DNA from 3 places in the Streptomyces sp. NPDC019937 genome. Region 2 is predicted to be linked to each of the others. Evidence: riboswitches for the same ligand, from Rfam matches in the RefSeq annotation. Region 2 holds a riboswitch; each other region holds the start of a gene.

Region 1 (9,888 bases), on a different contig from region 2:
CTCGAGCAGCCTGCTGGAGAGTGTGCCGACTTCCTCTTCCACCGCTCGACTTTTGCGAACCTGCGGCTCGTACTCCAGTCCGCTCGACTTTTTGTCCATCGAGGAACACCCCACCGTCAAGATCAGGGCGCTCAACAGCGCCAGGCTTGCGTAGATCTTCCTTCCGTCCGGCAGAGTCATTCGCGGGTCTCCTGCTTCAGTTGAACTTCGTCATACTCGCCCACGATGACGCTGGCTTGATTCGTCAGACTTTGTGAGGCCCCGCTGCTGTTGTAATCCCAGTAGCCACTATGGCCCTCGGTGTCCGTCGTCATGACATTGGCGCCGAAGGCCGCATCCGAGGGAACGATGCTGTCCTCACCGAGCCCGGCCTTCCGGCCCCAGTCCGGTACGGTGTCGTCCGGGGAGGCCATCGCCCAGAAGTGCTGGGGGTCGATGCCCATGTCGCCGGGCGATTTCGCCTGCACGCCAGGGCTGGCCACCGTCATGACGTCATCCACCGGCAGGGGGTCGTGGGCCCGATTCCCATGGTAAGGAGGATCGACCTTGGCGGCGTCGCCTATGACCGTGGTGCCGTAACTGTGGCCCATGAGCGTGCTGTGGCCCTTTTCTCCCGTGGCCGCCTCGTGTGCCGCCGCATTGCCGTCGAGGAACTGCCGGAGGCGGGGCGCCCCTTCAGCCGCGTATTTATCGGACATGGCTTCGGGGAGAACGTCGTGTTCGATCATGGGTTTCACCGAGCGCGGTGAGTTGTAGTCGAACCACGTGATCGTCGACACTGAATCATTGGGGCGTAGAGAGGAGCTTTCCCGCCACAACTTCTCACTCTTGTCCAGCTCGTCACCGATGTTGGTCTGGTCCGTCTTCGAGCCCGGCACATACGTTGCGGTGTGGTCGGCGGTGTCCGGATTGCCGTTGGCGATGATGACCCTTCCGTCGGTATTCGCAAAGGGGTCGAACCCCAGGAGATACGCCTCGGGGAGGTTGTTCGTCCCCGTCCTCTCGAAGCGCTTCTCGATGTTGTCCATACCGGCCAATGCTTTGTCCAGCTGCTTGGCTCGATTCTCGTATTTGTGGTGCCAGGCGAGCCATTCGTCGGTGTACACCGCCTCGACCTTGGGGCCGAGAGACCTGAATTTCGTGGGCTCGGACGGGATCGCGTCCCGCTCCGTCCGGTACTGGGCGCGTGCCTCGCTCAGTACGGTGCGGTTCGCCTCGTCACGTACTTCGGCGGGAAGCCCGTCCGTCTTGCCCAGGCCGGCCGGGTCCAGGGCGATCAGGGCTTCCTGCTGATCTTTGGACAGACCCTTCCACCACTGGGCGGTCAACTGGGGATCGCCGTTCCTGGGCCGGTCCTTGATGGCGTCCAGATAGTCCTTCGCGGCCGTGCGGACGCCGCCGGTGTCCTTCTTGGTGTCGATCCAGTCGTCGTCGGAGACCGTCAGATCGTCATCGGCCTTCAGTGATCGCAGCTTCGGGGCCCACAACTCGTCGGCCTCCGCCGCCTCCTGGATCGCCTGGGCGATGCGGTCGGCACACTCCAGGGCCCGGGCATGGTTGGGGTTGGGATCGAAGTTGGCTGCCTGCCGGGCCACGGACCTGGCAGCGTCCGACGAATCAGCGGCGTCCGAGAGCGGCCCCTTCGGCGAAGCCTTTGCGATGCCGTAGACCTTTCCGCCCTCCGGAGTCCTGCCGTCCTCTCCCTTCTCGCCCCCTGCCGGATAGCTCACCGAGCCATCCGCGTTCACCGTGAGCTTTTGCTCCTGCGCATCCGCCACAGCGGAGTCGAGCTTGTTCTTCGCTGCCCGGAAGTCGCTTGCCATGGCGTTCAGCGCCGTACTGACGAGACCGCACTCCACCTGGATGTAATGGAAGTTCTGCCCTAATGTCCGTAACTGAGTGAGGGCTGCCGAAGCGGCCTCGCCCTCAAGGGCCGCCTGCATCTTGCCGGCGATCCGCCGCTCAACCGTCTCCCTGGCGTGGTCGGCCATGTTGCTGACGGACTGATAGCCATCGGCGGCGTCCTCGAACTCCGACGGCTTGAGGGACGTGAGAGTCGCGTAATCCACTGCTCCCCGTCACCTGCCCCGGCTCTCGCCGCCGACCGGCTTGGTGTCCTTGTACGCGCCGTCCAGCCGATCGAAGGAGTGCTTGGTGGCCTCGTCGTTCTTCTGGTGTTCATCCCCGGCCTTCTCGAGCCGGTCCTGGAGGGTGCCGCATTTGCCGCTCACACCCTTCAGATAACGCGTCCAGGAGTGGTACAGCTCCCGCTGGGCCGCCCCGCACTTGGTGCCGCCCCCGGTCTTGCTGCCCGCGCCGAGGCCCTGCTGCTTCTCCTCCAACTTCGTGAGCGCGGTCCTGATGTTCCCCCGAAGCTTGCCGACGTCCCTGCCCGCCGTCGTCCACGCGGTCCTGGTGGACTTCAGCTTTCCCGAGCCGCCCTTCCCCCAGTTGGGCAGGCCGTCGGCGCTTGCGAGATTCATGCGCTCCCCCTCCGTCGCGTCTCGCGACTCACAGTGACCGAGGGATCAGTGTAGGGAGCCGGGCGGGGCGCCTCCATGAGTGTGCGTACTCAGGCACCGGTCCAGGTGACCGGGAGTTCGTGGACGCCGTAGATGTTCATGTCGGTCCTGAGTCGCACCTCGTCGGCGGGGATGGCGAGCGCGAGGGTCGGGAAGCGGCGCAGCAGTCCGTCGAAACCGGCGCGCATCTCGATGCGGGCCAGTTGCTGGCCGAGGCATTGGTGGACGCCGTGGCCGAAGGACAGGTGGCCGCGGGCCTTGCGGTGGATGTCCAGGGTGTCGGGATTGTCGAAGCGCTGGGGGTCGTGGTTGGCGGCCAGCAGCGAGACGACGACGGTCGATCCCTCACGGATGGTTTCCCCGCCGAGTTCGATGTCCTCCGTGGCGTAGCGATAGAAGATGTCGGCGACGGACAGGTAGCGCAGGAGTTCCTCGACGGCGTCGGGGAGCAGATCCGGGTCGGCGCGCAGTTCCGCCAGCTGCTCGGGGTGCTCCAGGAGCGCGAAGGTGCCAAGACCCAGCATGTTGGCGGTGGTCTCGTGGCCCGCGAGCAGCAGCAGGAAGGCGACGCCGGACAGCTCCTCGATGGTCAGGTCGTCATCCCGGGCCAGGTCGGACAGCAGGTCCTCGCCGGGCTCGGCGCGCTTGCGCGTGACCAGTTCGGACAGGTACGCGGTCATCGCGCCGAACGCGGCTATCTTCTTGTCGAGCGTCTGGTCCTTGACCATGATCTTGGCGGAGTTGACCTGGAAGGTGTCGCGGTCCGCGTAGGGGACACCGAGCATTTCGCAGATCACCAGCGAGGGCACCGGCAGCGCGAACTCCTGGACCAGGTCGACCGGTGGGGTCAGGCGCGCCAGCTCGTCCAGTTGCCGCTCGGTGATCTCGATGATGTGCTCTTCGAGCATCTTCATGCGTTTGACGGTGAAGGCGCCGGTGAGCTTGCGCCGCAGCCGGGTGTGGTCCGGCGGGTCCATGGAGATGAACAGGCCCGGCGACTGCGGGATGGGCTCGGTGGGGGCGGGCATGCCGGAGATCTCGTACGGCACGTGGGGAATGCCGATGTCCCGGCGGGAGCTGAACCGGGTGTCGGCCATGAGCCGGCGGACCGCGTCGTAGCCGGTGACGAGCCAGCCCTCATGACCATCGGGGAAGTTCATGGGACTGACGGGGCGAGCCTCGCGCAGCCGGGTGATCCGGCGGGGCGGGTCGAAGGGGCCCGCGTCGCGCTCCAGGGGGAGGCCCTGCGGGATGGGAACCGTTCGACTCATCGGGATCCTTCCGTGGCGGTCGTTGTGGCCACATTCCCCGACGGGCCTGACAAACGACTGACACGGCTCTGATATCGGCCACGGCGGGGCGGCCCTAGAAGACGCCGCCCTTCACCTTGATCGTGATCTTGCTGCCCTTCGGCGCCTTGTCGCCGCCGGACACCGACTGGTCCTTCACCGTGTCGCCCGGGAACAGCAGCGGCTTGTCGACGTTCACCGTGAAGCCCGCGTCCTCCAGCTTCCGCTTCGCGTCGTCGATCTTGTCGCCCTCGACGTCCGGGACCTCGATCATCTGCTGCCCCTTGGAGAGGGTGAGGGTCACCGTGTCGCCCTTGGCGCCCCTGGTGCCCTCGCCCGGGGACTGTGCGGCGATCGTGCCCCTGTCCTCGTCCGAGAACGCCCGGCGCTCGGCGAACTCGACCTTGAAGCCCGCGTCGCGCAGCTCGGACCGGGCGTCGGCGGGGTCGTCGCCGATGAGGTCGGGGATGTCGATGGGCTCGCCCTTGCTGACCACGATGTTCACGGCCGTGTCGGGGCGGCGGACAGCGTCCGGGCCTGGGGTGGTGGAGAGCACCGCGTTCTGCGGGGTCTCGGTGCTGAAGCTGCGGGTGACGGTGCCCACCCTCAGCCCGGCGTCGGCGATCTTCTGCTTGGCCTCGGTGAGCGGTCGGCCGACCACGTTGGGCACCTCGGCCCGCGGCGGGCCCTGGGAGACGTGGATGGTGACGGTGCCGGTGGAGCGGATGCGCTCGCCGACGCCGGGCTTGGTGCTGATGACCTTGTTCTTGTCCACGACGTCGCTGTAGTCCTGGACGACCTTCACGTCCAGACCGGCGCCGTGGAGCTTCTTCTCCGCGTCCGACTGGGTCATCTTCAGCACGGACGGCACGTTGGTGAACTGCCCGGCGCTGATGTACCAGACCCCGGCGCCGATGCCGAGGGCCAGCAGCACGGCGGCGACGATCGTCACCACGCCGCGGCGCGGCATCCGGCGGCGCGGCCGGGGCTCGGGCGGGTCCGGGGGAAGGTCGAGGCGGCTGGTGTGGTGGAGGTCGTCCTGGGCGGGCGCGGCGGCGGCCCCGGCGGGGCGGGGGATCACCGCCGTACGGTCCTCGGAGCCGTCGCCGGGGGCGTCCTCGTGGGCCTGCGGCGGTACGGCGTCCAGCTGGGCGTCGGTGAGGGCGGCCCGCGCCGTGCGCACCTGGCCCAGGAGCGCGACGGCGTCGGTGGGGCGCAGGGACACGTCGCGCACGGTGGCGGAGGCGACCAGCGCGTCCAGCTCCGGCGCGACCTCGGGCGCGGCGACGGACGGGGGCGGGACGTCCTCGTGCAGATGCTGGTAGAGGACCTGCGCGGGGGTGCTGCCGCCGTGCGGCTTGGAACCGGTGAGCATCTCGTACAGGACGACGCCGCACGCGTAGACGTCGGCGCGGGTGTCGGCCGTGCCGTGCTCGATCTGCTCGGGCGCGAGGTAGGACACGGTGCCCAGGACGGAGCCTGTGGAGGCGCTGGTGTTGGTGTCCACCGCCCTGACCAGGCCGAAGTCGGCGACCTTGACCCGGCCGTCGTCGCCGATCAGGACGTTCTCCGGCTTCATGTCGCGGTGGACGAAGCCCGCGCGGTGGGCGGCGCCGAGGGCGGCCAGGACTGGTTCCAGGATGTCCAGGGCGGCGCGGGGCTGAAGGGCGCCGCGCTCGCGCAGCACGTCACGCAGGGTGCACCCGGCGACGTACTCCATGGCCAGGTAGACGTGCGCGCCGTCGGTGCCCTGGTCGTAGACGCCGACCACATTGGCGTGCGCGAGTCTGGCGACGGACTTGGCCTCGCGGATGAAGCGGTCCACGAAGGCGGCGTCCGAGGCGAGGCTCTGGTGCATCACCTTCAGGGCGAGGACGCGGTCGAGCCGCGTGTCGACGGCCCGGTAGACCGTCGCCATCCCGCCCACGGCGATGCGCGCCTCGACGCGGTAGCGGCCGTCGAGCACCTGCCCGACAAGGGGGTCCTGGAGCGTCGTATCCACGAGAGTGCAGTCTACGAGCCGTCAGCGCCGCGTTGGACCGGTGCCCACATGTCCGGTACGTGCTGCGACACAACGGTGACCTCGGTCTCAGTTGTGCGAGGCGGCGGCCAGGGCGGCCAGCTCCTCGCACGCGGAGGTCCAGGCCAGGGCGGCGTACTCGGCGTGCTTGGCCTTGGCCTCGTCCGGGAGGTCGAGCGCGCGGATACCGGTCTCGGCGAGGCGGAGGCGGGTGCCCGCGCCCTCCGGGGAGAGCGTGAACTCGACCACGGTGGCCTGGCCGGGCCCGAGCGGGGCGCGGTCGGGCGCGTGGGCCAGCCGGAAGCGGAAGAGGGCGTCGGGGACCGCCCGCTCGACCCGGCCGTGGAACTCCCCGTGCTCGTCCCAGCGGAAGCGGACGGTGCCGCCGGGGTGCGCATCGATCTCGCAGCCGCCGGGGGCGTACCAGGTGCGGATGTGCTCCGGCGTGGTCAGCACCCGCCAGACGCGGTCGACGGGGGCGGCGACGTAGGTCTCGCGCTCGATCCGGTCGGCCACGGTCACGGTCACGGCGACCACCTCCGCTTCCCACGGTAGGACGCCCCGTTGCCGTCCGTTACGCGAACGCGGGCCGCTCCGGGTCGAGGGCGGCCAGGCCCTCGGCCGGGGACGACGCCTCGGCGAAGTGGCGGCGCGGGATGCGGCCCGACCGGTGCGCGAGCCGCCCCGCGGCCACGGCGTGCCGCATGGCCCCCGCCATCAGCACCGGCTCCTGCGCCCGTGTCACGGCCGAGGCCAGCATGACCGCCGCGCAGCCCAGCTCCATGGCCAGCGCGGCGTCGGACGCCGTGCCCGCGCCCGCGTCGAGGATCACCGGAACCCCGGCGCGCTCGGTGATCAGCTGGAAGTTGTGCGGGTTGCGGATGCCCAGACCGGAGCCGATCGGCGAGCCCAGCGGCATGATCGCGGCGCAGCCGACGTCCTCCAGCTTCCGGGCCAGCACGGGATCGTCGTTGGTGTACGGCAGGACCGTGAAGCCGTCGTCCACCAGGGTCTCGGCGGCCTCCAGCGTCTCGATGGGGTCGGGGAGCAGGGTGCGCTCGTCGGCGACGACCTCCAGCTTCACCCAGTCGGTGCCCAGCGCCTCGCGGGCGAGCCGGGCGGTCAGCACGGCCTCCCCGGCGGTGAAGCAGCCCGCGGTGTTGGGCAGCGGGCGGATGCCGTGCCGGTTCAGTACGGACAGCACCGAGCCCTGCACCGTGGGGTCCAGGCGGCGCATGGCGACCGTGGTCAGCTCGGTGCCGGAGGCGAGCAGCGAGCGCTCCAGGACGTCCAGGCTGGGCGCGCCGCCGGTGCCCATGATCAGGCGGGAGCCGAAGGTCGTACCGGCGATGGTGAGCGGATCGGCGTCGGTCAGGACCTCGTCGAGGGTCGTCGCCTGTGGTGTGGGGTGAGACATGGGGTTCAGCCTCCTTGGACCGCGGTGAGGACCTCGACGCGATCGCCGTCGCCGAGCGGGGTCGCGGGCCACTGGCCGCGCGGGACGACCGTCTCGTTGACGGCCGCGGCGACGCCCGAGGGCGCCTGGGTGAGGGTCGCGACGACCCCGTCGAGGGTGGTGCCGTCGGGCAGCTCGCGGGGCTCGCCGTTCACGGTGACGGTCATGCGATGTGCTCCTGTACTGCCGCGAGGTGCGGCGCGAAGCGGCGCGGGGAGAACGGCCGCGCGTCGGGCGGGAGTTCGCCGCCGGTCAGAGCCTCGGCCATGACATCGCCGGTGATCGGGGTGAGCAGGACGCCGTTGCGGTAGTGGCCGGTGGCCAGCTGGAGGCCCGGCAGCGCGGTCGGGCCGAGCAGCGGGGCGTTGTCGGGGGAGCCGGGGCGCAGCCCGGCGCGGGTCTCGACGAGCGGCAGCTCGGTGATGCCGGGCACCAGCTCGTGCGCGTCGCGCAGCAGCTCGTACACCCCGCCCGCGGTGACCGTGGTGTCCCAGCCCAGCTCCTCCGTGGTCGCGCCGACGACCAGCTCGCCGTTCTCGCGCGGGACGAGGTAGACGTGCCCGCCGCGCACCACGGCCCGCACGGTCCGGGACAGGAACGGCGCGTACGGGCCGGGCACCGACAGCCGCAGCACCTGGCCCTTGACGGGGCGTACGGGCGGCAGGACCTCCTCGGGGACGCCCGGGAGCCGCCCGCTGAGGCTGCCGGCGGCCAGCACGGTCTGCCAGGCGGCCAGCCGGGTGCCATCGGCCAGCTCGGCCCCGGCGGCCCGGTCGCCGTCCAGCGCCAGCCGCTCCGCGCGGGCGCGGTGGAGGGCCACCCCGGCGCGCTCGCACGCCGTCAGCAGCGCGGCCGCCAGCCGCCGCGGGTCGATCTGGTGGTCGCCGTCGACGCGCAGGCCCCCGCGCACGCCCGGCGCGAGCATCGGCTCCAGGCGCCGGCATTCGCGCCCGGTCAGCCACTGCGCGTCCAGCCCGAGCCGCTGCTGGAAGGCGTGCAGCTCCCGCAGATGCGCGCGGTCGTCCGCGTCGAGCGCGACCGAGAGCGTGCCGCAGGTGCGAAAGCCCAGGTCGTGGCCGCTCGCCTCCTCCAGCTCCGCAACGAAGGACGGATAGCGGCGCGCCGAGGCCAGATTCAGCCCGAGCAGGGTCTGCTCGCCGTAGTGCAGCTCGGTGACGGCGGCCAGCATCCCGGCCGCGACCTGGGCGGCACCGCCGCCGGGCGCCGGGTCGGCGACGGCGGTGCGCAAGCCCCGCTGGGCCGCCCGCCAGGCCGTGACCAGGCCGATGATGCCGCCGCCGATGACGAGGACGTCGTACGGCGCGTCACCGGCGGGTGCCTCGCGCGCTGTGTGGGGTGGCGTGTGCATGGGCTGTCGCCCCCTCCCTTCGCCGGCATGACCCGGATCAGGTTCGTACGGTCGGAGGCCGCGCCAGCCTCCCTCTCAGCCCGGTGCGCCCGGGCTCCCGCGAGTGCTCTGTCCCGCCACCCTAGTACGCGCCCCGAATCGCCCGGAAGGGAGCGCCCCGGGCGGGGCCGGGTGCCGGGGCCCCTTCGCGACGGCCGTCCGGCCGGCCGGGCTGTGCCCGAGATCTCGTCGTGCGCTCTGCGGTCCGCCCCACCTGCCGCAATACAGTGATCGTGTGAGCGATGAGACGACGAAGACGATGGCGTCCTCGGCGGGTGGCGGCGGACAGCGGGTGGTGATCGTCGGCGCGGGCATGGCGGGGGTGCAGACCGCGGTCGCGCTGCGGGAGCAGGGCTGGACCGGGGAGATCCTGCTGCTGGGCGCCGAGCCCCATCAGCCGTACGACCGGCCGCCGCTGTCCAAGGCCGTACTGCTCGGCAAGGCCGAGGGGTCCGCGTTCGACGTGGACTTCGCCGCGCTCGGCATCGAGCTGCGCCTCGGCGTCCCGGTGACCGGGCTGGACACCGGCGGGCGGACGGTGGACACCGGATCGGGCCCGATCCCGTACGACGTCCTGGTGATCGCCACCGGCGCCGAGCCGATCGCCCTGCCCGGCAGCGAGGACGTGCCGGGCGTCCACCTCCTGCGCACCCTGGACGACGCCGAGCGGCTGCGCCCGGTGCTCGCCGGACAGGGCGAGGTCGTGGTGGTCGGGGCGGGCTGGATCGGAGCGGAGTTCGCGACCGCCGCCCGCGAGGCGGGCTGCGCGGTGACGGTCGTCGAGGCCGCGGACCGGCCGCTGGTCGGCGCCCTCCCGGCGGAGGTCGCCGCCCATATGACCGGCTGGTACGCCGACTACGGCGCCACCTTGGTCACCGGCGCGCGGGTGACCGCGCTCGACCGGAACGGGCTGCGGCTCGGCGACGGCACCCGGCTGCGGGCCGGTGCGGTGGTCGTCGGCATCGGCGCCCGGCCCGCGACCGGCTGGCTGGCCGGTTCGGGCGTGGAACTCGCCGAGGACCGGTCCGTCGCCGCCGACGAGGGGCTGCGCGCCTCGGCGCCCGACGTGTACGCCGTCGGCGACTGCGCGTCCTTCCCCTCCGCCCGCTACGGGACCCGGCTGCTGGTGCACCACTGGGACAACGCGCTCCAGGGGCCGCGGACGGTCGCCGCCAACGTGGTGGGCAGCCGCA
Region 2 (9,888 bases):
CACCTGGTTCCAGCGCACCAAGGCGGACGGCGACATCTTCTCCTCGATGCTGCGCTCGATCCACGACGACGCGGTCTCCGACGCGCTGGACGAACTGCTCACCGGTGCCCGGGTGGTGGGCGTGATGGGCGGGCACGCGCTGGAGCGCGGCTCCGAGGGGTACGCGGGCGCCGCCCGGCTCGGACAGGCGCTGGCGCGGTCCGGGCTGACGGTCGCGACGGGCGGCGGCCCGGGCGCGATGGAGGCCGCCAACCTGGGCGCCTACACGGCGCCGCTTCCGGACGCGGCTCTGAAGGAGGCGCTGGAACTCCTCGCCCGGGAGCCCTCGTTCCGCCCCTCGGTCGGCGCCTGGGCCGGGGCCGCGTTCACGGTGCGGGAGCGGTGGCCGGACGGCGGCGCGTCGGTCGGGATACCGACCTGGTTCTACGGGCACGAGCCGCCGAACGCCTTCGCCTCGCACATCGCCAAGTACTTCGCCAACGCGACCCGCGAGGACGGGCTGCTGGCCCGCTCGAACGCGGGCGTCGTCTTCCTGCCCGGCGCCGCCGGGACCCTTCAGGAGATCTTCGACAACGCCACGCCGAACTACTACGAGTCGCGCGGTGAGCCGACCCCGATGGTGCTGGTGGACCGCGACCACTGGACGCGCCGTCTGCCCGCCTGGCCGCTGCTCGAAGCGCTCGCTGAGGGGCGGTCGATGAAGGCCCGTATCGCGCTGGTGGACTCGGTGGACGAGGCCCCGGACGCGCTCGCCTCCCTGACGGGCTGAGCGCCTGGCCGACGGGCTGAACTTTCCTACGGCGAGCCGAGCCGGGACGAACCGAGCCGGGGTGAACCGAGCCGGGGCGAACCGAGCACCACCACGTCCGCGGCGTCGAAGGCCGCCCCGACCCGCTCCCCCGCCTCCGGGGCGTCCCGCAGCGCGCAGGACGCCTCCAGGCGGGGGCCCTGGGACGGCTGGAGGATGAGCGCCACATGGTCGCCGCGGAAGGTGCGGGCCGCGACGGTGCAGGGCAGGCCGTCCTCGGGGGCCGTGAGCCGTACCCCGGCCGGGCGGACGAGCAGCCGGACCGGGCCCGGCCGGGAGCCGGGCGGCACGGGCAGCTTGCCCCACACCGTGTCGGCGTTCTCGCCGTGCACGGTCGCCTCGACCACGTTGTCGAAGCCCAGGAAGCGGGCGACGAACTCGTTCGCGGGGTGCTGCCACACCTCCAGCGGGGTGCCGGACTGCGCGATCCTCCCGTCCTCCATGACCACGACCCGGTCGGCGAGCGCGAACGCCTCACCCTGGTCGTGGGTCACGGCGAGGACCGTGGTGCCCAGCCGGGCGAACAGCTCCCGCAGCTCCACCACCAGCCGCTCCCGCAGCCCGCGGTCGAGCTGGCCCAGCGGCTCGTCCAGCATCAGCAGCCGCGGCCGGGGTGCCAGCGCGCGGGCGAGCGCGACGCGCTGCTGCTCACCGCCGGACAGCGAGTCGACCGGCCGCCGCTGCGCGCCGGGCAGTCCGACCAGGTCGAGCAGTTCGGCGACCCGGCGGTCCGCCTCCGCGCGCCCGGTCCCCCGCATCCGCAGCCCGAAGGCGACGTTGCCGCCCACGTCGCGCTGCGGGAAGAGCTGGTGGTCCTGGAACATCAGCCCCACCCCGCGCCGGTGGGTGGGTATGCCGCTCTGGTCGCGGCCCCCGAGCCACACCCGGCCGGAGGCGGCCCCCTGGAGCCCGGCCACCACGCGCAGCAGGGTGGACTTGCCGCTGCCGCTCGGGCCCAGCACACAGACCGTCTCGTGCTCGGCGACCTCCAGGTCGACGGCGTCGAGCGCGTCATGGCGGCCGTAGCGGACCGTCACCTCGTCCAGGCGCAGCAGCGGCGGCGTCATCGGGATTCCCCCCATTCAGAACTCCCCCGAGCGGTCGGTGCGGATGCGCTCCAGGGCCAGCAGGGAGCAGGCGCACACCAGCATCAGGATCGTGCTCAGCGCCATCGCCTGCCCGTAGTTGAGCTGTCCCGCCCGGCCCAGGAAGCGCGCGACGGCCACCGGGAGGGTGGGGAGGTCGGGGCGGGCGATGAACACCGTGGCCCCGAACTCGCCGAGCGATACGGCGAACGCGAAACCCGCCGCGACCGCCAGCGCCCGCCCCACCAGCGGCAGGTCCACCTCCCGCCAGGCGCGCAGCGGGGAGGCGCCGAGCACGGCGGCGGCCTCCCGCAGCCGGTGGTCCACGGCCCGCAGCACGGGCAGCAGGGTGCGCACGACGAAGGGCACGCCCACCAGGGCCTGGGCGAGCGGCACGATGAGCCAGGAGGAGCGCAGGTCCAGCGGGGGTTCGTCGAGCGCGATGAGGAACCCGAAGCCGACGGTGACGGCGGAGGTGCCCAGCGGCAGCATCAGCAGCGCGTCGAAACCCCGGACGAGCCGCCCGGCCCTGCGAGTGAGCGCGGCGGCGGCCAGTCCGCCGACGAGCAGGGCGAAGACGGTGGCGACGGCCGCGTACTGGAGGGAGTTGCCGATGGCGTCCACGGGGGCCACGAAGAAGGTGCCGCCGCTGTCGGCCGCGGATGCGAGCGCCCGGTAGTACGTGAATCCGTAGCCGTCCGGCCCGTGGAGCGAGCGTTCCACCAGCACCACGAGCGGCAGCACGATCAGCAGCGCGACGACGGCCAGCACCCCCGCGAGCAGCCCCCACTGCGCCGGGCCCTGGGGGCGGCGCGCGGTCCGGGCGGCGTCGACGAGCCTCAGGGCCCCCTCCCGGCGGCGCACGGTCCAGGCGTGCAGGGCGAGGATGGCCGCGACCGCCGCGAACTGGACGAGGGTCAGTACCGCGGCCGTCGGCAGGTCGAGCAGCTGCGCGGTCTCCCGGTAGATGGCCACCTCCAGGGTGGCGTAGCGCGGGCCGCCGAGGATCTGGATCACGCCGAAGGAGGTGAACGTGAACAGGAAGACCATCAGCGCGGCGGCGGCCACGGCGGGGCCCAGCGCGGGCAGGGTGACCCGGCGCCAGGCCGCGAGGCGGCTCGCGCCGAGCACCCGGGCGGCCTCCTCCTGACGCGGGTCGAGCTGCGCCCACAGCCCGCCGACGGTGCGGACCACCACCGCGTAGTTGAAGAAGACATGGGCCAGCAGGATCGCCCAGACGCTGGTGTCGAGCCGTATCCCCCACAGCTCGTCCAGCAGCCCGCCGCGCCCGAGCAGCCCCAGGAACGCCGATCCGGCGACCACGGTCGGCAGCACGAACGGCACGGTCACCACGGCGCGCAGCAGCCCCTTGCCGGGGAAGGCGAAGCGGGCGAAGACGTACGCGCCGGGCAGCGCGACCGCCAGCGTCAGCCCGGTCGAGGCGGCCGCCTGCCAGCCGGTGAACCACAGGGTGTGCAGGACGGACGGGTCGCCCAGCACCTCGGGTATCCGCCCGAGCCGCCACCGGCCGCCCGTGCGCAGCCCTCGGGTGACGATCGCGGCCACCGGATACGCGAAGAAGACGGCGAAGAAGGCGAGCGGCACGGCCATCAGGGCGAGCCGCAGGGCGGCGCCGCGCGGCCCGCCGCGGCCGGCCGCGGCGGGCTTCACAGAACGAGCGAGGACCATGCCTTGACCCACGGCTCACGGTTCTCGGCGATCTTCCGCGGCGGCAGGGTGGCCGAGTCGGCGACCTTGACCCCGTACCGGGTGAAGACCTCCGGCAGCTTGGCGTCCTCGCGCACCGGATTGACGTACATGTTCAGCGGTACGTCCTCCTGGAAGCGCTTGGTCAGCAGGAAGTCCAGCAGCGCCTTGCCGCCCTTGGTGTTGCCCCCGCCCTTCAGCAGCCCGGCGAACTCCGTCTGCCGGAAGCAGGTCCCTTCCGCCACCCCGGTCGGGGCCTTGGCGGGCTTCGACTTCGCGTCCGCCACCTCGGCGGGCGGGCTGGAGGCGTACGAGACGACGAGCGGCTTGTCGCCCTTGGCGCCACCCGCCGAGCCGGAGAAGCGGTCGTAGTACGCCTGCTCCCAGCCGTCGACCACCTCGACGCCGTTGGCCCGCAGCTTCTTCCAGTAGTCCCGCCAGCCGTGGTCGCCGTAGCGGGCGGCGGTGCCGAGCAGGAAGGCGAGGCCGGGGGAGGAGGTGGCGGCGTTCTCGGTGACCAGCAGGTTCTTGTACGCGGGCTTGGTCAGGTCGGCGAACGTCCTGGGCGGCGCGAGCTTCTCGCGTGCGAACCAGGCGCGGTCGTAGTTGACGCAGATGTCGCCGTAGTCGACCGGTGTGACGCGGTTCTTCGCCCGGTCGGGCTGGAAGGCCGCGGGGACCTTGTCCAGCCCCTTCGCCTCGTACGGCGTGAACAGGTCGTTGTCCAGCGCGCGGGAGAGCAGGGTGTTGTCGACGCCGAAGAACACATCGCCCTGCGGATGGTCCTTGGACAGGATCGCCTGGTTGACGGCGGCCCCCGCGTCACCACCGGCCTGCACCCGCACCTTGTAGCCGGTCTCGCGTGTGAACTCCTTGAGGACCGCCTTGGACGCCGCGAACGAGTCGTGCGAGACCAGGGTGACGGTCTTGGAGTCCTTGCCGTCCGCCGCGCCCCCACCGCAGCCCGCGAGGACGCCGGCGCCGAGAGAGGCCACGAGGGCGGCGGTGACGGCACGCCGAAGATGGCTGTTCATGCTGGGCTGACTCCCTACGCCGGTATGACCCGGATCAGGTTGGAGGGTCTGCGGCCGGGCCGCACTCTCAGCGCTCTCGCGCTCCCCTGTCGGAATGTTCATTTGTGCGTCGTCGCGGGATGGTTGTACGACGGTGGTGCGAAGGCACCGTATCAGCCGGTGGTCAGCGCTCCGTGGCCGCCAGCTGGCCGCACGCCCCGTCGATCTCCTGCCCCCGGGTGTCCCGGACGGTCACCGGCACCCCGTGCGCCTCCAGCGCCGCCACGAACGCCTTCTCGTCCTCGGGCCGGGACGCCGTCCACTTGGAGCCGGGCGTCGGGTTGAGCGGGATGAGGTTGACGTGCACCCGATGGCCCTTGAGCAGCCTGCCGAGCAGATCGGCGCGCCACGCCTGGTCGTTGATGTCCTTGATCAGGGCGTACTCGATGGAGATCCGGCGGCCCGACTTCTCCGCGTACTCCCACGCCGCGTCCAGGACCTCGCGCACCTTCCAGCGGGTGTTGACCGGGACGAGGGTGTCGCGCAGCTCGTCGTCGGGCGCGTGCAGGGACACCGCGAGCCGGCACTTGAAGCCCTCGTCGGCGAACCGCAGCATCGCCGGGACCAGCCCCACGGTCGAGACGGTGATCCCGCGCTGGGACAGGCCGAGGCCATCCGGCTCGGGGTCGGTGAGCCGGCGGATGGCGCCGATGACCCGGTTGTAGTTGGCCAGCGGCTCGCCCATGCCCATGAAGACGATGTTGGACAGCCGGGCGGGGCCTCCCGGGATCTCCCCGTCGCGCAGCGCCCGCATGCCGTCGACGATCTGGTGCACGATCTCGGCGGTCGACAGATTGCGGTCCAGACCCGCCTGGCCGGTGGCGCAGAACGGGCAGTTCATGCCGCAGCCCGCCTGGGAGCTGATGCACATGGTGACCCGGTCCGGGTAGCGCATCAGCACGGACTCCACGAGCGTGCCGTCGAAGAGCCGCCACAGGGTCTTGCGGGTGGTGTCGTCGTCGCAGCTGATGTGCCGCACCACGCTCATGAGGTCCGGCAGCAGCTCGGCCGCGAGCTTCTCGCGCGCGGCGGCCGGTACGTCGGTCCACTGGGCGGGGTCGTCGGTGTAGCGGGCGAAGTAGTGACGCGACACCTGACCGGCCCGGAAGGGCTTCTCCCCGAGGGCCGCGACAGCCTCGCGGCGCTCGGCGGGCGTGAGGTCGGCGAGGTGCCGCGGGGGCTTCTTGGCCCCACGCGGCACAGCGAAAGTGAGTTCTCCGGGCTTAGGCATGGCCGTACCAGTGTCGCAGACATGCGGAAGGCCCCGCGCCACGGGCGGTGCGGGGCCTTGAGCGGCAGCGATGCCGTACGGGGTCAGCCGCCGCCCACGAAGATCACCAGCAGCAGCCACACCACGGGGGCGGTGGGCAGCAGCGAGTCGAGCCGGTCCATGATCCCGCCGTGGCCGGGCAGCAGCTTGCCCATGTCCTTGATGCCGAGGTCGCGCTTGATCATGGACTCGCCGAGGTCCCCCAGGGTCGCGCTGACCGCGACGGCCAAGCCGAGGAGCAGCCCCTGCCACCACACGCCGTCCTCGATGAGGTACTGCATGCACAGCGCCCCCACGACCATCGCGAACGCCACCGCGCCCAGCAGCCCCTCGCGGGTCTTGCCGGGGCTGATGCGGGGCGCGAGGGGATGCTTGCCGAAGCGCCAGCCGACCGCGTACGCGCCGGTGTCGCTGACCACCGTCAGCGACAGGAAGGTCAGCACCCGCTGCGCGCCGTCGGGCGCGGCCAGCATGAGCGCCACGAAGGTGGCGAGGAACGGCACGTAGAAGGCGGCGAAGACGCCCGCGGTGACATCTCTGAGGTAGTTGTCGGGTGGCTCGGTCATCCGCCACACGAGCACGGCGAGCGCCGTGAGCGACACCGCCACCCATGCGCCCTGCGCCCCGCGGACATAGCCCGCGACGACCATGGCGACGCCGCCGACGGCGAGCGGCACCAGAGGGACCCGGATGTCCTTCCGCTCGGCCAGCCGGGAGGTCAGCTCCCACAGCCCGACGACCACGGCGACCGCTATCACGCCGATGAACACGGGCTTGTAGATGAAGAGCGAGGCGATGATGATCACGCCGAGCCCGACGCCCACCCCTATCGCGGCCCGCAGATCGCGGCCCGCGCTCTTCTTCTTCGCACCCTGATCGCCGCCACCGCCGGGCGCGCTGCCCGCGGACTCGGGGCCGGAAGCGGGGGGTGCCGGCGGCTGCCCGGGGGGCTGCCGGGGTCCGGGCCGCGGCTCCTGCTCATCGCGGAACAAGGGGCCGCCCGGCCGGGCGGCCCCCCGGTCACGGCCGGCGGCGTCGCCGGGGTCGCCGCCTGCGTGCGGCACGGTGGGCATGGGGCGAGTCTGCGCCGCTTCGGCCACCTCGTGCGCGGGACCCGCCGAAGAAGGGGGCACCTCCCAGCCGTAGCCGGGGGAGGTGCCCTGATCAGTCGGTCCCCAGAGTCCGGCGCGTGGTGGGGCCCCCCAGGAAGAGTCGTTCATCAGACCTCGAGCAGCTCGGCTTCCTTGTGCTTGAGCAGCTCATCCACCTGCGCGACGTACTTCGCGGTGAGGTCGTCGAGCTCCTTCTCCGCACGCCGGCCCTCGTCCTCGCCGACCTCGCCGTCCTTGATCAGCTTGTCGATCGACTCCTTGGCCTTGCGCCGGATGCTGCGGATCGAGATCTTCGCGTCCTCGCCCTTGCCCTTGGCGACCTTGATGAACTCCTTGCGGCGCTGCTCGGTCAGCTCGGGGAACACCACTCGGATGATGTTGCCGTCGTTGCTGGGGTTGACGCCCAGGTCCGAGTCGCGGATCGCCTGCTCGATGTTGCGCAGCGCGCTCTTGTCGAACGGGGTGATCACGGCCATGCGCGGCTCGGGCACCGAGAACGACGCGAGCTGGTTGATCGGCGTCAGCGCACCGTAGTAGTCCGCCACGATCTTGTTGAACATCGCCGGATGCGCACGCCCGGTGCGGATCGCCGCGAAGTCCTCCTTGGCGACCACAACGGCCTTCTCCATCTTCTCCTCGGCCTCGAGGAGGATTTCTTCGATCACCACTTGCTCCTGGTGTTATCCGTAAGCAGAGCCTCGCCCCTGCGTGCGTCTTCTCCTGCACGGTGTCCGACCGGCAGGCCGTTGTCCATCCCCCGAACGAGCCGTCAGGCCCGTGAGTCCTGGTCACTCACGAGCGTGCCGATCTTCTCACCCTTCACCGCGCGCGCGATATTTCCTTCGGCGGTCAGCTCGAAAACCAGGATCGGCAGCTTGTTGTCCCGGCAGAGGGTGATCGCGGTGGCGTCGGCGACCTTGAGGTCCCGGGTGATCACCTCGCCGTACTCCAGAGCGTCGAACTTGACCGCGTCCGGGTTGCGCTTGGGGTCGGAGTCGTAGACCCCGTCCACCCCGTTCTTACCCATGAGCAGCGCCTCGGCGTCGATCTCCAGGGCACGCTGGGCGGCGGTGGTGTCCGTGGAGAAGTACGGCATGCCCATGCCCGCACCGAAGATCACCACGCGCCCCTTCTCCAGGTGGCGCACCGCGCGCAGCGGAATGTACGGCTCCGCGACCTGGCCCATGGTGATGGCGGTCTGGACGCGGGAGTCGATGCCCTCCTTCTCCAGGAAGTCCTGGAGGGCGAGGCAGTTCATGACGGTGCCGAGCATGCCCATGTAGTCCGAGCGCGCCCGGTCCATGCCGCGCTGCTGCAGCTCCGCCCCGCGGAAGAAGTTGCCGCCACCGATCACGATGGCGATCTCGGCGCCGTCCCGCACCACGGCGGCGACCTCGCGGGCGATGGCGTGCACGACATCGGGGTCGACCCCGAGTCCCCCGCCCCCGGCGAACGCCTCGCCGGACAGCTTCAGCAGGAAACGGCCGTGTCGTACTGGACCGTCCGCGTTCTTGTCGGCGGCCTGTTTGGCGTCCGCGCCGTGATTCATTGGAGATCTCCTCGTGCACATACGAAGAAGGCCACTGCCGGGTCCTGGTACGACCTCTGCGGCAATGGCCTCCTCGTCACATCTGCGGCCGACCGGTTGACGGTTGGCTGCCTACGACCCTATCGGTGTCGCCGGTGTTTCGCTGCTCGGCTCAGACGCCGACGCGGAAACGGGCGAAGCGGGTCAGGGAGACGCCGGCCTCGTCCAGGACCTTCTGGACGCTCTTCTTGTTGTCCTTGGCGAACGCCTGGTCCACCAGGACGTTCTCCTTGAAGAAGCCGGTGACGCGACCTTCGATGATCTTCGGCAGGGCGGCCTCGGGCTTGCCCTCCTCGCGAGCGGTGGCCTCGGCGACGCGACGCTCGTTCTCGACCGTCTCGGCCGGGATCTCGTCACGGCTCAGGAACTTCGGCGCGAAGGCCGCGACGTGCTGCGCGACGTCCTTGGCGACCTCGGCGTTCTCCTTGTCCAGCTCGACCAGGACGCCGACCTGCGGCGGCAGGTCCGGGCTGGTGCGGTGCATGTACGCGGCGACGTAGCCGCCGGAGAACTGCGCGAAACGGTCGAGGACGATCTTCTCGCCGAGGGTCGCGTTGGCCTCGTCCACGAACGCCTGGACGGTCTTGCCGGCCTCGATCTCGGAGGCGAGCAGGGCCTCCAGGTCGGCCGGAGCGGTCTTGGCGACGTGGGCGGCGATGGCGTCGGCGACGGCGACGAACTTGTCGCCCTTGGCCACGAAGTCGGTCTCGCACTTCAGCTCGACCAGCACGCCGGAGGTGTTGTCGTCGGCGATGAGGGAGACGACGGCACCGTTCTCGGCGCTGCGGCTCTCGCGCTTGGCCACGCCCTTCTGGCCCTTGACGCGAAGGATCTCGACGGCCTTGTCGACGCTGCCCTCGGCCTCGTCCAGCGCCTTCTTGCAGTCCATCATGCCGGCGCCGGTGAGCTCGCGGAGCTTCTTGACGTCAGCGGCGGTGAAGTTCGCCATGATCTGTGAATCTCTTCTCGAAAGTCGAAAGCTCTACGGGTGAACGACGGGGGCGGCGCCATCGCACCGTCCCCCGCCGTTGTACACCGTCTGAGTGGTCAGGCCTGCTCGGCGTCCGCGACCGGGGCCTCGGCGGGCTTGGCGTCCTCGGCGGGCTGCTCGGCAGCGGCCTCGGCCGGCTGCTCGGCGGCGGCCTCGGCCGGCTTGGCCTCGGGCTCGTCGGCCTTCTTCTCACCCTCGAGCAGGTCGCGCTCCCACTCGGCCAGCGGCTCGGCCGCGCTCTTGTCGGCCTTCTC
Region 3 (9,888 bases), on a different contig from region 2:
CGGCCACCCGACATCTCCTCGGCCTGGGGCACCGGCGGGTGGACTTCCTCGGCGGGCCCACCGGCCCCGTGCACCAGGGAGCGGTACGAGGGCTATCTGGCGGCACACCGCGAGTTCTTCCTCGCCCCCGACCCCGCCCTGACCCGGTACGGCGAGGTCGGCGTCGCCGCCGGGGCGGCGGCCACCACGGCCCTGCTCGCCCTGGCCGCCCCGCCGACCGCCGTCTTCGCCGGTTCCGATGTGCTGGCGGCCGGGGCCTACCGGGCGGCGCGGGCGCGGGGTCTGCGGGTGCCGGAGGACCTGTCGGTGGGTCGGGTTCGACGACACGGCGATCGGCGCGATGCCGACACCGCCCCTGTCCACGGTCCGTCAGCCGCTCGCGGAGATGGCCACCGAGGCGGTGCGGCTCGTCGACCAGGAGCGGGCACGGCCCGGCACGTCGACCTGGCAGAGCGCCGGCTGGAGGAGGCAACGATGACGGCAGGACCCGCGGTGCGCATGACGACGGTGGCGCAGGCCGCGAACGTCTCACAGAGCGTGGTGTCCAAGGTTCTCAACGAACGGCCAAGGGTGTCGGCCGAATCCGGAAGTCCACGGGACCGGCCCGCCGGGGCTGACACGCTTCCCCCGGTCCGCTACCGCGCCGGGGTGCCGCCGGGTCCGGAGCCGGACTTCACGACCGACGGCACCTTGGCCGCGGGGTCGGGCGTGTAGGGGTAGTACGCCTTGGGGTCGAAGGCCGTGCCACCGCTCTCGTTGCGGCCGCTGGTGCCCACGAAGGTGTTGCCCCGCTGGACGATCGAGGCGGTGGTGTCCTTGATGACGGGGTTCTTCATCCCCTCGAAGTAGCTGTTCTCCAGCACCATCTTGGTGTTGCCGCGCGAGTAGTTGCCGTAGGAGGAGGCGATGTCCGTGCCCGGGAGGTCCTGCAAGTAGTTGTTGTACAGGTGCGCGTGCGCGATGTTGTCGGCGGACGGGTTGCGCTGCTCCGTGTCCCGGAACCAGTTGTGGTGGATGGTGATGTCGGCCGTGGTGTTCTCCGTCCAGCCGATGCCGAACGCCTTGTTGTGCGTCTCCAGCCGGTTCCAGGAAACCGTGAGATACGTGGTGTCCTTGCGGCTGTCGATCAGGCCGTCGGCCATGTGCTTCAGATCGTTGTGATCGATCCACACATGGTGGGCGCCGTCCATCTGGATGCCGTCGTAGTCGTGCTCCTTGTCGTTCCACGTGCCCATGTAGGAGTCGCGGATCGTCAGATTGCGGATGATGACGTTGTGCACGCCCTGTCCGAGGAAGAAGCCGCCGCCGACGATCTCGCCCGAGGCCCCCTGGCCCACGATCGTCTTGTCCGAGGCGACCTTGATCTCCTTGCCCTTGGGGTCCATGGTGATCGCCCCGGCCACCACGATGACGTACGGCTCGGCGGCCGTCGCGTACTTCTCGAGGTCGGCCAGTGTCCGCACCGTCACGGTCTTGCCGTCGCGGCCTCCGTACGTACCGTTCTGGCCGAGCGCGTTGACCGACGCGAAGCCGTCGGCGACGCCATCGGCCCAGGCCGAGGCCGCCACTTCGCTCCGTTCCGCGCCCGCCTCGGCGCCGTGCCCCTGCGGGGCGAGGCCGACCGTCAGGGCCAGGGCGAGGGGCACCCCCCAGACCGCCACGCCCGGTCCGCGCCCGCCGTTGTCTCGTATACGCCGCCTCTGGGCCGCCATGACCACACCCACTCCTCAGCTCGGTGGAACCGTCCATGCGACTGTCGCCGCCGAGCGGGCAATGGTTGCCGGTGGACCGTGGGGTGTTCACCCCACGGTGCGGCGGGGAACCCCCATCGCGGTCAGCGGCGACCGGTGCAGCGGCATCGTGCGCCAGCGCGCGGTGAAGGTCCGGTCGGCCCGCGAACAGGTCACCTCGAAGTGGTGCGGGGTCTCCAGGAAGGCGATGTCGGCCACGAACGTGTCCGGATCCGTCCAGCCGCCGCTCGCCGCCGTCGGCACCCGCCCGTCCGCCCCCTCCTCGACCGTCCACCCCGGGGCGCCGAGCCGCACATCGAGCCGGGACGCGCCCTCGGCCAGGGAGACGGTCCACACACCGTCGTCATCGGCGGCGACCGTCACCTCCGTCAGCCTGGACTGGTCCGCGCAGGTACCGCCGGCCGGGGTGAAGGTGGTGGACCCGCTCCCGGTGCCCGCCGGTGACGTGAACTTCTCGTACGGAGCGGGCAGTTCGAGGCTTTCGAGCCGCCGCCGCAGGGCCGCGTCGTCGTCCTGGCGGTGGTCGAGGGGCGCGGGGCCGAACGCCGGGAGCAGATGCCGCCAGACCCTGTCCAGCACCGCCTGCATGTTCTCGGTGTCCGTGGTCATCGCGACCACCGCGTCGTGTTCGGGCAGCACCAGGCAGAACTGGCCGTAGGCGCCGTCGCCCCGGTAGCCGTGGCGGGACCGCCAGAACTGGAACCCGTATCCCTGCTGCCAGTCGGACACCGCCCCTTCCGCGGTGCCGTCCGCGTTGCTGATCTGCGCCCGGGTCGCCTCGGCCACCCAGGCGGCGGGCAGCAGCCGGCGGCCCTCCCAGACCCCGTCGCCCAGGTACAGCAGGCCCAGCCGGGCGAGGGCGTCCGTGGTGGCGTACATGCCGCTGAAGCCGAGGTCACGGCCGGACGGACGCTGGATCCAGGCCGTCTCGCCGATGCCCAGCGGGTCGAACAGCCGTGGCCGCAGATAGTCGGTGAGCGACTGCCCGGTCACCCGCTGGACGATCGCGGCGAGGCTGTAGGTGGCGGCGTTGTTGTAGGCGAAGACGGTACCGGGGTCGCGGTCGGGCGGGGTCAGCAGGAACCCGCGCACGGGCTCGGCCGGGTCGCGGGTGAACGCCTGCTCCCGGGCGTCGGTCAGATGCCCGCTGGACATGGCCGCGACGTGCCGGACGAGCATGGACCGGCTGCGGGGGTCGGTGATGTCGCCGTCGAACTCCGGGAAGTAGGAGATCACCGGGTCGTCGAGGCTCATCAGCCCCTCGGCCACCGCGAATCCGGCCGCCGTGGAGGTGAAGCTCTTGCTGATGGAGTACAGCAGATGCGGCCGGTCCGGGGTGTACGGCGCCCACCAGCCGGAGGCGACCACATGGCCGTGGCGCACGATCATCAGGCTGTGCGGCTCGAGGCCGGGCGCCGCCTCCAGCGCGTCGAGGAACGCGCCGACGCCCCGGGCGTCCACTCCCTTCGCGGCGGGCGTGCTCTCGGGCAGGGGGCGAGCACTCCGAGCACTCATCGCGCCTCATCCTCCGTATGCGGTGGGTCGTGCACGGCCGGTCGGCCTTCGATCATCGGCGAAAGGAGCGGCGCCGCGCCAGGGGATTTCCGGGCAGCGGGTGCTCAGACCGGCGGGGCCGCGGGCGCCGCGTCGGCCGGTCCCGTCCTGAGGTGGGCGGCGCCCGAGCGCACCGCCCACGCGAACACGCCGAACGCGAGGGCGCCCACCGCGATCGTGTCGTACGGCGCCGGAAGGCGGCCGGAGCCGCCGAAGGTGCCCAACCACGACAGCAGGGTCAGCGCGGCCAGGTGGAAGACCAGCCAGGCACCGTGCCGCAGCTCGCCGAGGGCGGGGAGCCCGCCGGTGCCACGCCGCTGGAGCAGGAACAGCGGCACCGCGGCCAGGACGAGGGGCAGGGCGAGCCGCAGGTCGTGCCAGCCGGACCAGAACACGAACTCGCTGGCCACGACGAAGCTGAGGGGCGCGATCCAGCGCACCCCCGGCACCTGCCCGTCCGCCCGGGGCACTCCCCGCTCCCGGTCGTGTGCCCGGAACACCGCGACGGCCACCGCCGAGGCGGCATAGATGAGCAGATACATGTCGCCCATCACGCTCACGATGTCCTGCCAGCCACCGAACGGCAGCATGAAGATGACGATGACCGCGAGGTTGAGCAGCAGCGCCCGGCGTGCCGTGCCCGAGCGGGGGTCGATACGCATGAAGAAGCGGGGCAGCAGGCCGTTCTTGGCCAGGGCGTAGGTGTGCCGGGCGTTGATCGCCACCCCGACGTAGGCGGAACCGCCCGGGGAGATCACGGCGTCCGCGTACAGCAGCGTGGCCAGCCAGTGCAGATTGAGGATGAGGGCGAGCTGGCCGAACGGCGACTCGAAGTTGACCCCCTGCCAGCCGTTGGCCAGCGCCGAGTCCGGCACCGTGTACAGGAAGGCCAGCTGGAGCCCGAGGTAGACCAGCACGGCGAGGCCGATACCGGTGAGCACCGCGGCCGGTACGGTACGCCGCGGATTGCGGGCCTCGCCGGAGAAGTCCAGCGGGGCCTGGAACCCGTTGACGGAGTACACGATGCCGCCGCCGGCGAGGGCGGTGAGGCAGGCCACGTAGCCGTACGGGGCGAAGCCGCCGTGTTCGGTGAGGCGCCCGGAGTGGGTGCCCGACAGGAACAGCGCGGCGACGGTGAGGAGGGGGACGACGACCTTGAACACCGACACCAGGTTGTTGAGCCGGGCGAATATCCGCACGGCGAACCAGTTGAGCGCGGTGAGGACGACGCTCAGCCCGACGGCCACGCCGAGGCCCGGCAGGGTGAGCCTGCCGCCGTCGTAGAGCCCCGGCAGATAGTGCGCGGCGTACTGCATGATCGCGCTGATCTCCGCGGCCGTACCGCCGACGGACAGCACGACGGACCAGCCGACCATCGTGCCGACCAGCCGCCCGCTGGCGTACAGCGGCCACCGCACGGTGCCTCCGCCTTCCGGGCGGGTGGCGCCCAGCTCCACCATGACCAGGGCGATCAGGGCGCACAGCACCCCCGCCGCGACCCAGGACAGCAGCGCGGCGGGCCCGGCGGTCTGGGCGGCGTACAGGGCCGCGAACAGCCAGCCGGACCCGAGGATGTTGGAGAACCCGATCGCGGTCAGGCCCCAGAAGCCGAGGTCCTTGTGGAGTCTGCGTTCCTCGGCGAGCACCGCCGGGGCGGCGATGGACTCCACCGACTGGTTCTGCGGCACGTGGCACGTCTCCTCGGGTGGTGCGGAATTCAACAGGAGCCAAGGGTGCCACGGCTGCCGCCGGACCTGGCGGCCGGATGCCGTGTGACGTGCGGATACGGCCGCGAGCGGCCGTGCCTCACCGAGCCGCGCCGCGCCGGGCCCTGAGCGGGACGTAGACGATGAGCGCCGCGAGGAAGGCGGCGTAGTAGGCGAGGTCGGCGCCGTGCAGCGCGGCGGCCACCGGGCCCGTGTACAGGCTGGTGTCCATGAACGGCACCGCGGCGGCGAAGGCGGCGCCGAACGCCAGCAGCGCGGGCCACCACGGCTGCGGGCGGGCGCTCTCGGCGGCCAGGTCGACCGGCGCACCGCCCCGGGCCCGGGCGCGGGCGAACCAGTCGACGGCCACGACGGCGACGAAGCCGGGGATCCAGTAGCCGACGAACAGCAGCACGTTCTGGAAGCGCGCGGTGGTGTCGGCGGCGTGCATCCACAGCACCAGCGGGAAGCCGAGGGCGGCGGCGAGGGCCGCGGCCGGCGGGCGGGGGATGCGGACACCGGCGGTCTGCAGGGCCAGGGAGCCGCTGTAGTCGTTCATGGCGTTGCTGCACAGCGCGGCGAGCGCCACGGCCAGCAGCCCGAACGCGCCGAGCGCCCCGCCGCCCAGGGCCGCGTCGACGCCGCGGGCGGTCTGGTCGGTGAACACGGACGCTCCCCACAGCCCGAGCGCCTGGACGGCCACGAAGGACACGGTGACGCCGAGCAGCGTGCACCAGAACATGCGCGGCCGGGAGGTGGCGCGGGGCAGATAGCGGCTGAAGTCGCTGGCGTACGGCGCCCACGACAGCGCCAGGCTCAGGGCGATCGTGCTGGTCAGGACGAACGCGCCGACGCGGTCGGCGCCGTGGGCCGACCCGGTGGCGGCGGGGTGGACACCGTCGAGCAGCCGGACGGCCAGGGTGGCGAAGGCGGCGGCGAGGACGAAGGTCATCAGCTTCTGCATGCGGTGGATGGCCTCGTAGCCCAGCACCCCGAGCGCGCCCTGGGCGGCCATCATGATCAGCACCCCCAGCCAGAACGGCAGCCCGCACAGCCGGGCCAGCGCGTCACCGCCGAACAGGCCGATGAGCGCGTCCCAGGCGACCGAGGACAGCCACTGCAGGACGCCGGGCACCGCCACGCCCCGGCCGAACGCCAACCGCGCCAGGGGCAGCTGCCCGGCCCCGGTCTGGCTACCCCAGGTGCCCAGATACGCGGTGGGTACGGCGCCGATGAGGGTGCCCAGGACGACGGCGGCCAGCGCGGTGGCGAAGTCCAGGCCGAGGGAGATGCCGACGGTGCCGGTGAACACGCCGGTCATGGTCAGGTTCGGGGCGAACCACACGGTGAACAGGCGCCCCGGCCCGCCGTAGCGGTGGCTTTCCGGGACCGGCGCGATCCCGCGCGCCTCGACGCGCAGGTCCCCGGGCGCGGTGGGCATCCGCCCGTCGAAGACGGATTCCGCGCCGGTGAGCGCCGGGTCGGTGGCAGCATGCGGCCGTGGCATCGATGACATCCCTCCGCCAGTATTAACTGGTTCAGGTTCGACGGGTGTGATCTCAGCCCCCGCGTGGGGGCACCCCGTGTCCGGTGGAGCGCCCTTAAGGCTAGCCCCTCGCCCCGTGGTCCCGGCCCCGGGGGCGATCCGCGGGCCGGGCCGTGGCCGGGAGCGTGTCCAGGAACAGCGCCCCGGCCAGCAGCGCGGCGCTTCCCCGGGGCGCCACGCCCGTCTCGCGCAGCTCGGCGTCGAAGGCGGCGAGGGCGGCGGCGCCCGGGGCCGTCGCGGTGCCGCCCGCCTCCAGCACACCGCGCGCCCCGTCCTGCACCCGCCGGAGGGCGGGCGGCCCCGCCTGGTACAGCGGGCCGGTGTCCTGGAGGGTGCTCATCACGGTGAGCAGCGCGTCGAGGCGGGCCTGGGTCTCGGTGGCGCCCGCGGCCCGCGCCGTGGACAGGGCGTCCAGGGCGCGGCGTACGTGCGGGAAGGCGGCCCGCGCCTCGCCGCGCGCGCCCGCCGCCCCGTAGGTGGCCGAGACCTGCGACCCCGCCGAGGGCCTGCGCGGGGCGCCACGGTCGGCGTGGGTCGCCAGCTGCCGGGCGGTGGCGGTCAGCTCCCGCGGCGCGGCGCCGGGCCGCAGGGCGGCGGCCGCGACCAGCAGCCCCAGCACCCACAGCGCCCCGTGGTGCGGACGGCCGGTGGCCGGGCCGCCGCCGGCCCGCGCCATGGTCCACTCGGCGCAGCGGCCGATGGCGCCCAGCTCCTCACGGAGCGCCCGGGTCGGCTCGCCGGGGCGGCGGGCGGCGGCGGCCATGGCCGCGAACCCGGGGGCCAGCGCCTTGGCCGACCAGCGCAGCGCGAGCAGATCGGTGCCGGTGGCGCGGGCCTGGAGGTCGCGGGTGTCCGCGAGGCCCGGTTTGGGGGTCAGCTCCGCCTGGGAGATCAGGGCTCGTACGGCGGTCCGCGCCAGTGCCTCGTCCAGGGAACGCGTCGTGGGCATGCCCGGAGGGTAGGGGGCGAACCTTTCCCGGGCCTGGGCCGTTCCTGTGGTTCCGCTGTGTGCGGGCCCGTCAGTGCGACTCCCTGGCCACGAAGGATCCGCGGGTGCCCGCGAGGAAGTCCAGTCCGGCGCCGCGGTCGGCCTGTTCGACGTGGTCGCGGTAGATCCGCTCCCATCCGCCGGTGGCCGGTGGCGCGGCGGCGGTCACGGGCTGCCGTGCGGCGAGTTCCTCGTCCGGTATGTCCAGCCGCAAGAGCCGCCGCTCGACGTCCAGTTCGATCCAGTCGCCGGTCCGCACCAGGCCCAGCGGGCCGCCCGCCGCCGATTCGGGCGCGATGTGCAGGACGACGGTGCCGAAGGCGGTTCCGCTCATGCGGGCGTCGCTGATCCGCACCATGTCCCGCACCCCGGCGCGCAGCACCGCGGGCGGCAGTGGCATGTTGCCCACCTCGGGCATGCCGGGGTAGCCGCGCGGTCCGCAGCCGCGCAGGACCAGCACATCGGACGCGTCGACCTCCAGGTCCGGGTCGTCGATGCGGGTACGGAAGTCCTCGATCCCGTCGAACACCACGGCGCGGCCCCGGTGGCGCAGCAGCTCCGGGGTCGCGGCGGCCGGCTTGATGACGGCTCCGTCGGGGCAGAGGTTGCCGCGGAGCACGGCGAGCCCGGCGTGGTGGGCGATCGGCTCCTCAGCGGTGCGGATGACGGTGAGGTCGGCGCTGGGCAGGCCGGACAGCTGCTCGGTCAGCGGGCGGCCGGTGATGGTGACGGCCGGTTCCAGGTGGTCCCTGATCTGGCCGAGGACGGCGTCCAGGCCACCGGCGCGGTGGAAGTCCTCCATCAGGTGGGATCCGGCGGGCTGCACATCGGCGAGCAAGGGGATGCCGCGGCCCGCGCGGTCGATGTCGTCCAGGCCGAAGTCCGCCCCGACCCGGCGGGCGAGGGCCAGCAGGTGGACGACCGCGTTGGTGGAGCCGCCGATGGCGGCCACGGCGCGCACCGCGTTCCGCAGCGCCTCGGCGGTCAGGACCGCACTGGGCCGCAGGTCCTCGCGCACCATGTCGACGATGCGGTTGCCCGCCGCGTGGGACAGCTCCAGCAGCCGGCTGTCGGGGGCGGGGAGTCCCGCGTTGCCGGGCAGGGTCATGCCCAGCGCCTCGGCGGCACAGGCCATGGTGGACGCCGTGCCCATGGTGTTGCAGTGGCCCCGGCTGCGGATCATCGCCGACTCGGCCCGGCGCAGCTCGGATCGCTCCATCCGGCCCGCCCGCACCTCCTCGCTCAGCTCCCACACCCCGGTGCCGCAGCCCAGCGGGCGCCCCTGCCACGAGCCGTTCAGCATGGGGCCGCCGGTGACCATCAGGGTGGGCAGGTCGACCGACGCGGCGCCCAGGAGCAGCGACGGTACGGTCTTGTCGCAGCCGCCGAGCAGGATCACCCCGTCGACGGGGTTGGCCCGGATGAGTTCCTCGGTGACCATCGCGGCCAGGTCGCGGAAGAACATCGCGGTCGGGCGCAGCAGGGTCTCCCCCAGCGACGGCACCGGAAGCTCCAGCGGCACCCCGCCGGACTCCCACACCCCCCGTTTCACATGGTCGGCGATCTCGCGGAAGTGGCTGTTGCAGGGCGTAAGTTCGGACCAGGTGTTGCAGATGACGATCTGTGGGCGTCCGTCGAAGGCGTGGTCGGGCAGGCCGCGCCGCATCCAGGCACGGTGGATGAACGCGTCGCGGGACTCGCCCTCGTACCACTGCCGCGACCGCTGCGTGCCACTCATACGAGCCTTCCGATCTGTCGACGATCCGTGCGGGGGAACGCTGCCCACTCCCTGGGGGTTTCAGGCCCTGGGTGTCTCAGGCCCTGGGTGTCTCAGGCCCTGGGTGCACGTCAGGACCGTCGGTGCGCGTCCTTGAGATAGTGCAGCACGGCGGCCACGCGCCGGTCGGTGCGGTCGGTGGGGGCCAGTTGGAGCTTGGCGAAGATGCTGCGGATGTGCTTGTGGACGGCGCCCTCGGTGACGACGAGCCGCTCGGCGATGGCGGTGTTGCCGAGCCCTTCGGCCATCAGCGCCAGGACGTCGCGTTCGCGCGGGCTGAGCCGGTCCAGCCGGGTGTCGGGCCGGGTGCGGGCGAAGAGCTGCGCGACGACCTCGGGGTCGATGGCGGTGCCGCCGTCGGCCACCCGGTACAGCGCGGTCAGGAATTCCTCGACCCGGCCGACCCGTTCCTTGAGCAGATAGCCGAGCCGGGCGCTGCCGTCGGCGAGCAGGTCGGTGGCGAAGGCCTGCTCGACGTAGGCGGACAGCACGAGGACGGCCAGGTCCGGGCGGCGGCGCCGGGCCTCCACGGCCGCGGCGATCCCCTCGTCGGTGTGGCTCGGGGG

Evidence for each region. A riboswitch is a leader RNA that binds a small molecule or an ion and turns the genes downstream of it on or off. The one in region 2 is predicted to bind thiamine pyrophosphate.
Region 1: another riboswitch for thiamine pyrophosphate. It lies ahead of thiO (glycine oxidase ThiO); the one in region 2 lies ahead of ABZ562_RS31130 (thiamine ABC transporter substrate-binding protein).
Region 3: another riboswitch for thiamine pyrophosphate. It lies ahead of ABZ562_RS39385 (cytosine permease); the one in region 2 lies ahead of ABZ562_RS31130 (thiamine ABC transporter substrate-binding protein).

What each region holds. Positions count from the first base shown of each region.
Region 1 covers NZ_JBEYAL010000047.1:19,520-29,407, reverse strand. The annotation lists gene ABZ562_RS34770 (hypothetical protein) at 1-180, opposite strand, end outside; gene ABZ562_RS34765 (alpha/beta hydrolase) at 177-2,069, opposite strand; gene ABZ562_RS34760 (hypothetical protein) at 2,079-2,483, opposite strand; gene ABZ562_RS34755 (cytochrome P450) at 2,573-3,793, opposite strand; gene pknB (Stk1 family PASTA domain-containing Ser/Thr kinase) at 3,888-5,813, opposite strand; gene ABZ562_RS34745 (SRPBCC domain-containing protein) at 5,901-6,359, opposite strand; gene ABZ562_RS34740 (thiazole synthase) at 6,406-7,206, opposite strand; gene thiS (sulfur carrier protein ThiS) at 7,254-7,454, opposite strand; gene thiO (glycine oxidase ThiO) at 7,451-8,656, opposite strand; TPP riboswitch at 8,654-8,767, opposite strand; gene ABZ562_RS34725 (FAD-dependent oxidoreductase) at 8,955-9,888, shown strand, end outside.
Region 2 covers NZ_JBEYAL010000037.1:62,774-72,661, forward strand. The annotation lists gene ABZ562_RS31115 (LOG family protein) at 1-769, shown strand, start outside; gene ABZ562_RS31120 (ABC transporter ATP-binding protein) at 796-1,875, opposite strand; gene ABZ562_RS31125 (iron ABC transporter permease) at 1,891-3,504, opposite strand; gene ABZ562_RS31130 (thiamine ABC transporter substrate-binding protein) at 3,561-4,634, opposite strand; TPP riboswitch at 4,629-4,732, opposite strand; gene rlmN (23S rRNA (adenine(2503)-C(2))-methyltransferase RlmN) at 4,798-5,904, opposite strand; gene ABZ562_RS31140 (phosphatidate cytidylyltransferase) at 5,988-7,163, opposite strand; gene frr (ribosome recycling factor) at 7,163-7,720, opposite strand; gene pyrH (UMP kinase) at 7,825-8,604, opposite strand; gene tsf (translation elongation factor Ts) at 8,756-9,592, opposite strand; gene rpsB (30S ribosomal protein S2) at 9,691-9,888, opposite strand, start outside.
Region 3 covers NZ_JBEYAL010000075.1:5,285-15,172, reverse strand. The annotation lists partial or broken gene ABZ562_RS39410 (hypothetical protein) at 1-249, shown strand, start outside; gene ABZ562_RS39405 (substrate-binding domain-containing protein) at 239-478, shown strand; partial or broken gene ABZ562_RS39400 (pectin esterase) at 657-1,712, opposite strand; gene ABZ562_RS39395 (serine hydrolase domain-containing protein) at 1,800-3,266, opposite strand; gene ABZ562_RS39390 (APC family permease) at 3,371-4,993, opposite strand; gene ABZ562_RS39385 (cytosine permease) at 5,112-6,518, opposite strand; TPP riboswitch at 6,510-6,605, opposite strand; gene ABZ562_RS39380 (triphosphoribosyl-dephospho-CoA synthase) at 6,619-7,506, opposite strand; gene ABZ562_RS39375 (IlvD/Edd family dehydratase) at 7,577-9,283, opposite strand; gene ABZ562_RS39370 (response regulator transcription factor) at 9,394-9,888, opposite strand, start outside.